DNA from 2 places in the Devosia sp. UYZn731 genome. Region 1 is predicted to be linked to the other one. Evidence: predicted binding sites of a transcription regulator. Region 1 holds the regulator's gene; the other holds the start of a gene.

The links. The regulator HrcA, encoded in region 1, represses chaperone genes, less so after heat shock. The targets are predictions, from matches to a motif close to GTTAGCACTCNCNNNNNGNGAGTGCTAAC.
Positions count from the first base shown of each region.
Region 2: a site for HrcA is predicted at 1,767-1,795, ahead of ABIB57_RS22315 (co-chaperone GroES). Genes of this name have one in related genera too.

Region 1 is NZ_JBEPOL010000003.1:13,826-17,236, reverse strand. It holds gene pncA (bifunctional nicotinamidase/pyrazinamidase) at 1-579, shown strand, start outside; gene grpE (nucleotide exchange factor GrpE) at 576-1,157, opposite strand; gene hrcA (heat-inducible transcriptional repressor HrcA) at 1,226-2,302, opposite strand; gene rph (ribonuclease PH) at 2,450-3,166, shown strand; gene ABIB57_RS07850 (hypothetical protein) at 3,163-3,312, shown strand; gene rdgB (RdgB/HAM1 family non-canonical purine NTP pyrophosphatase) at 3,309-3,411, shown strand, end outside.
Region 2 is NZ_JBEPOL010000010.1:72,486-75,896, reverse strand. It holds gene groL (chaperonin GroEL) at 1-1,375, opposite strand, end outside; gene ABIB57_RS22315 (co-chaperone GroES) at 1,431-1,721, opposite strand; gene ABIB57_RS22310 (DUF427 domain-containing protein) at 1,905-2,267, shown strand; gene ABIB57_RS22305 (hypothetical protein) at 2,340-2,543, shown strand; gene ABIB57_RS22300 (DMT family transporter) at 2,681-3,411, shown strand, end outside.

The sequences.
Region 1 (3,411 bases):
CTGCCCGGCGGCAGTCTTGCGGTGGCCGGCGGTGACGAAATCGTCCCGTTAATCAATACTTTAGCCAAGCGCTTCACCAATGTGATCTTCACCCAGGACTGGCATCCGGCCGATCACATTTCCTTCGCCAGCCAACATCCGGGAAAAAATCCCTTCGATCTGATCGAGCTGACCTACGGTCCCCAGGTGCTCTGGCCCGACCATTGCGTGTGGAATACCCGTGGCGCCGAACTGAGCGCCGACCTGGACATTCCCCACGGCCAATTGATCATCCGCAAAGGCTACAACCGCCAGATCGACAGCTATTCGGGCTTCCAGGAAGCCGACCGCGAGACCCAGACCGGGCTGGCCGGATATCTCAACGAGCGCGATGTCGACAAGCTCTATGTGGTTGGCCTGGCAACGGATTTCTGCGTCGGCTGGACCGCCATCGACGCCGCCGCGGGTGGCTTCGACGTCGCCGTCATTGAGGACGCCACCCGCGCCATCGACAATGCCGGCTCATTGGCAAACGCCTGGGCTGAAATGCAAACAGCCGGCGTGAGCCGGCTGCAAAGCAAGGATATCTTGGCTAGCTAGACGCTCTTGTCGATCGCCTCGGCGCCCTCGGCATGGCTCGGGCCACCCTTGGCCACGCCCACCATGGCGGGGCGTAACACCCTGTCGCCAATAGCAAAACCGGCCTGAACCACCTGCACCACAGTGCCTTCCGGCCGGCTGGGATCGGGCACTTCGAACATCGCCTGATGACGATGCGGATCGAACTTCTGGCCTTCGGCTTCGATCGGTTTGACGCCATGCTTGGCCAGCAGGCGCTGCATCTCGCGCTCGGTCATTTCGATGCCGTCGATCAGGCTCTTGGTGGTCGCATCCCCGGATTCGCGCGCTTCCGCCGGCAGCACCATCAGCGCCCGGCTCAGGGCATCGGTGGCGCTCAGCATATCGCGCGCAAAGCCCGCAATGGCGTAGCTGCGCGTATCGGCCACTTCCCGCTCGGTGCGCTTGCGCAGGTTTTCCATCTCGGCGATGGTGCGCAGCACGCGGTCCTTGAGCTCGGCATTTTCGGCCCGCAGCGCCACAGTCGGATCGATTTCCGGCGCAACCGCCTCAATCTCAATCTCGGGATTTTCGTCCTGCGAGGCGTTTTCGTCGCTCATCATCATCTGTTCCGCAAATTAACTGGATTTGACCCCGCATATCGGCCAAAGCGCAGGTTTTTTCAACCCTACCGCTTCCGTGCCATCATCGAGCTGATAACATGGGCGGTATAATCCACAACGGGCACGATACGCGCATAGTTCAATCGCGTCGGCCCAATCACCCCCAGAACCCCCACCACCTTGTCATTAGCGTCCTTGTAGGGACTGAGAATCACCGACGAGCCCGACAGCGAAAACAGTTTGTTCTCCGACCCGATGAAGATGCGCACGCCCTGCGCCTTCTCGGTATCGCCGAGCAGGTCCAGCAGTCCGTCCTTGCTTTCCAGCTCGTCGAACAATTGCCGCATCCGCGAAAGGTCTTCCGACGCCATGGCGTCGTTGATCAGGTTCGCCCGCCCACGCACGATGATGGTCGGCTGCCCCGAACTCGATGGTTGGCTCAGCGTCGCGATCCCGTCATCCACCAGCTTTCGCGTCAGCTCGTCCAGCTCCGCTCGCTGTTCGGCGCGCTGCTCGCCCAAAATCTTGCGCGCCTCGGGAATGGTCCGGCCGATCACATGATGGGCCAGATAATTGCTGGCCTGCTGCAAGGCGCTGGCGGTCAGCCCCGCCGGCAGGTCCATGATGCGGTTTTCCACCTGCCCGTCCTGGCCCACCAGCACCGCCATGGCCCGCAAGGCGTCGAGCCGCACAAATTCGATATGCCGCAGCACCATGTCCGCCTTGGCGGCGATGACGACGCCGGCGCCCTGGCTCAGCCCGCTCAAAAGCTGGCTAGCCTCGGTCAGCAGGTCCTCGACCTGCCCCTGCCGCGCCTGGCCCTCAATATTCTTGGAAATCTGCAGCCGCTCGCGCTCGTCGACGCTGCCGATCTCCAGCATAGCATCGACGAAAAACCGCAAGCCTTCCTGCGTTGGCGCCCGTCCGGCCGAAGTATGCGGCGCCGCGATCAGCCCCAAATCCTCGAGGTCCGCCATCACATTGCGCACCGAAGCCGGGGACAATCCCACCTGTAGCATTCGGCTCAGGTCACGCGAACCCACCGGCATCCCGGTCTCGAGATAGCGCTCGACGATCTTCTTGAAGATGTCCTGGCTGCGGGTATTGAGCACCGCGAGAAAGTCTTCGGGTGGCTTTGCCATGTGTTGCGTAAAATCTTCCGTTTAACCCTGCCCCATCATTTAAGCGCATTGCAGCCTCCCGCCAAGCGCCCGCGGCTTGTGAGGCGCCCCTAGGGGGGGTATGAGGGCGGATTAACACTTCACTAACTATCAGGGACTGATTTGCCCATGCGGCCTTCCGGACGTGAGCCCAACCAGATGCGCGCAGTCACGATCGAGCGCGGCGTCTCGCAAAAGGCCGAGGGCTCCTGCCTCGTGCAGTTCGGCAACACCAAGGTTTTGGTGACGGCGTCGGTCGAAACCAGCCTGCCCGGCTGGCTGCGCGGTAAGGGCCAGGGCTGGGTTACCGCCGAATATGGCATGCTGCCCCGCGCCACCGGCTCGCGCAATCGCCGCGAAGCCACCGCCGGCAAGCAGTCCGGCCGCACCCAGGAAATCCAGCGCCTGATCGGGCGCTCGCTCCGCGCCGTGGTCGACATGACGCTGCTTGGCGAAAACCAGGTCACGATCGATTGCGACGTGCTGGAGGCCGATGGCGGCACCCGCACCGCGTCGATCACCGGCGCCTATATCGCGCTGGCCGATGCCATCGCCTGGATGGACGAGCGCAAGCTGACCAAGGGCAAGGCCCTGCGCGACTCCGTCGCTGCCGTCTCCTGCGGCATCTATCGCGGCACGCCCGTGCTCGACCTCGATTACCTCGAGGACGTCGAAGCCCATACCGACGCTAATTTCGTGCTGACCGGCTCGGGCAAATACGTTGAAATCCAGGGCACTGCCGAACAGGTGCCCTTCAGCCGCGATGAACTGAATGCCCTGATGACCCTGGCCGAACAGGGCATTGGCGAACTCACCCTGCTGCAACAAACGGCTCTTATCCCATGATCGGCTGGCTTCTCAAGAAAGTCGCAACCGCCCAACGCGCCGCTCCCCAGCGGCCGGAAGAACAGCGCGCGCCATCGCCCGAGGCCTGCGCTATCTGGCACGATGTCGTCCGCGCGCTCGACGCCAAGCCCAAGAACGCCAAATGAGCGCCCTCCTCAGGCTCCGCGATGGCGACCGCCTCGTCCTGGCTACCCACAACAAGGGCAAGCTCAAGGAATTCCAGGAACTGTTCGAGCCCTTTGGCC
Region 2 (3,411 bases), on a different contig from region 1:
CACCAGCATTGTTGGCGATCGTGCGCACTGGCTCCTGCAGAGCGCGGCGAACGATATTGATACCAGCGGCCTGATCGGCGTTGGCGCCCTTGACGGTGATGGCATTCGAAGCACGCAGCAGCGCGACGCCACCGCCGGCAACGATGCCTTCTTCAACGGCAGCGCGGGTCGCGTTGAGCGCGTCATCAACGCGGTCCTTGCGTTCCTTGACTTCAACTTCCGTCGAGCCGCCAACCTTGATGACCGCAACGCCACCGGCGAGCTTTGCCAGGCGTTCCTGCAGCTTTTCCTTGTCGTAGTCCGAAGTGGTTTCTTCGATCTGCGCCTTGATCTGGCCAACGCGGCCTTCGATGTCGTCCTTGGTGCCGGCACCGTCGACGATCGTGGTGTTTTCCTTGGTGATTTCAACGCGCTTGGCAGTGCCGAGCATGTCGAGGGTCACGTTCTCGAGCTTGATGCCGAGATCTTCGGAAATCACCTGGCCACCGGTCAGGATGGCGATGTCTTCGAGCATTGCCTTGCGGCGATCGCCGAAGCCGGGAGCCTTGACGGCCGCAACCTTGAGGCCGCCACGCAGACGGTTGACGACCAGGGTCGCGAGAGCCTCACCTTCGATGTCTTCGGCGATGATGAGCAGCGGGCGCTGGCTCTGAACGACGGCTTCCAGGATCGGCAGGATAGCCTGCAGGTTGGAGAGCTTCTTCTCGTGCAGCAGGATCAGGGGCTCGTCGAGCACGGCCGTCATCTTCTCGGCATTGGTCACGAAGTAAGGCGACAGGTAGCCGCGATCGAACTGCATGCCTTCGACGATGTCGACGGTGGTTTCAGCCGTCTTGGATTCTTCGACCGTGATGACGCCCGAATTGCCGACCTTTTCCATGGCCTTGGCGATTTCTTCGCCGATGAAGCTTTCGCCATTGGCGGAGATGGTGCCAACCTGGGCGATCTCGGCGGTCGAGGTGATCTTCTTGGAAGCAGCCTGCAGCGAGGCAACAACTTCTTCGACGGCCAGGTCGATACCGCGCTTCAGATCCATCGGATTGAAGCCAGCGGCGACGGCCTTGACGCCTTCGACCACGATGGCCTGACCGAGCACGGTCGCGGTGGTGGTGCCGTCACCGGCAATGTCGTTGGTCTTGGACGCAACCGAACGCAGCAGCTGTGCGCCCAGGTTCTCGAACTTGTCTTCCAGTTCGATTTCCTTGGCGACGGTGACGCCGTCCTTGGTGATGCGCGGCGCGCCGAACGACTTTTCGATAACGACGTTACGACCCTTGGGGCCGAGAGTTACCTTGACGGCATTGGCCAGGATGTTGACGCCGCGCAGCATCTTGTCGCGGGCTTCGGTGGAGAATTTGACTTCTTTAGCAGCCATGTGAGGCGCTCCTTAAAAACGGAAAAGGGCAGACCGAAAGGGCAGGGCGTGAGCCTTAGCCTTCGATGATGCCCATGATGTCGGATTCTTTCATGATCAGCAGGTCTTCGCCGTCGACCTTGACTTCGGTGCCGCTCCACTTGCCGAACAGGATGCGGTCGCCGGCCGAAACGTCGGGGAGGACGCGCACGCCCTGCTCGTCACGAGCGCCGGGGCCGACGGCCACGACGACGCCCTCGGAGGGCTTTTCCTTAGCGGTGTCGGGGATGATGATCCCGCCTTTGGTCTTTTCTTCGCTGTCGAGACGGCGGACGACCACGCGGTCGTGCAGGGGACGGAAGCTCATGTTTGCTCCTATGGCATCGAACTGGAATGCAATTTGCGCGCCGAAATTAGCACTCACAATCTTAGAGTGCTAACAGGCTGTCGGGGATATAGGGAGGAGGGTGAACCGAGTCAAGAACGCTTGAACCGACTTCGTCGCTCATGCGTTAACAGCTTACCGACAACCAACAGATGGCAGCCAATCATGACGGGACAGTGTCTAGACAAGGATATCAAGATCACTCCGGCCAAGGGGCGCGTGCATGTGATCTTCGATGACGCCGAAATCGCCTCGTCCCTTAACGCCCTTCAACTCGATGAACCCGGCGCCCCGTTGCGGATCTATATTCCACGCGAGGACGTGCGCCCCGATATCCTGGAAGCATCCGAAACCCACACGCATTGTCCCTATAAGGGCGACGCGTCCTACTACACCATCAAGACCCTGACCGCGACCGGCGAGGACGGCGTCTGGTACTACCCCGACCCGTGCCCCCTGGTCGAACCGATCCGCGATCACCTGGCTTTCTGGGGCGACAAGATCGAATACCGTACCAGCGAGGTTTAAGCGCGACGGGCGGCTTCCGGAAACTGCCCCTTTCGCCCTTTCGCCATAACGATTGCTGTTGCATAAGGGAACATGACCGAAAAAATCGAAAACCTGACGATCCGTCTCCGCCTCAAGGGCGGCAGCGGCCCCAATTCCAACTGGCTGTGGGAGCTTGTCGATGCCCAGGGCAGCGTGGTGAAATCCGGCACCATCAGCGGTCCTGAGCACAAGGCCTTCGCTACCGCTACCCAGGCCAAGGCCAAGCTGGTCAAGGCCGAGGCCAAACCCCGCTAGATTGCCTTAGTTCTTGGCGGACCATGGCGCGCGCCGTGGCCGTCAAGCACAGTCTGCCTCCTTGCCTTCTCACCAACCTTGAGCGTCCCGTGACCATCCCGCCCGCACCACCTGTTCCCGCCACCCCAACGGGGATCATGGACGGGCCGATGCGCGGCATCATGCTCAAGGTCGGCTCGGTCTGCATCTTCGTCGTCATGTCGGCGCTGCTCAAGGCCACCGGCAACGTACCGGCCGGCCAATTGGTATTCTACCGCTGCCTGTTCGCGATCGTGCCGGTGCTGGTCTACCTCGCCTGGCAGCGCCAGTTACGGGTCGGCTTCAAGACCGCCAATCCGTGGGGCCATTTCCTGCGCGGCCTGATCGGCGTTATCTCGATGGGCCTGAGCTTTTACGCGCTCACTAAGTTGCCGCTGCCCGAGGCCATTGCCATCGGCTACGCCTCGCCGCTCCTGATCGTCGTGTTCAGCGCCATCATGCTGAAGGAGCAAGTCCATTTCATCCGCTGGTCGGCGGTGCTGATCGGCCTCGTTGGCGTCGGCATCATGCTGTGGCCCCGCTTGACGGTATTTTCCGGCCAAAGTGCCATGGGTTGGGGCGAAACCGTCGGCGCCATCGCGGCCCTTGGTGGCGCCGTCTGCGCCGCCTTCGCCATGATGCAGGTGCGCCGCCTGGTCCAGACCGAACGCACCGAAACCATCGTGCTCTATTTCTTCATCAGCGCCAGCACCATCTCGCTGGTCACCATTCCATTCGGCTGGGTCTGGCCCTCGCCCGAACATGTCGTGTTCCTGATTCTCGCCGGCTTTGCCGGCGGCATCGCCCAGATCATGATGACGGCGAGCTATCGCCACGCCGACATGTCGGT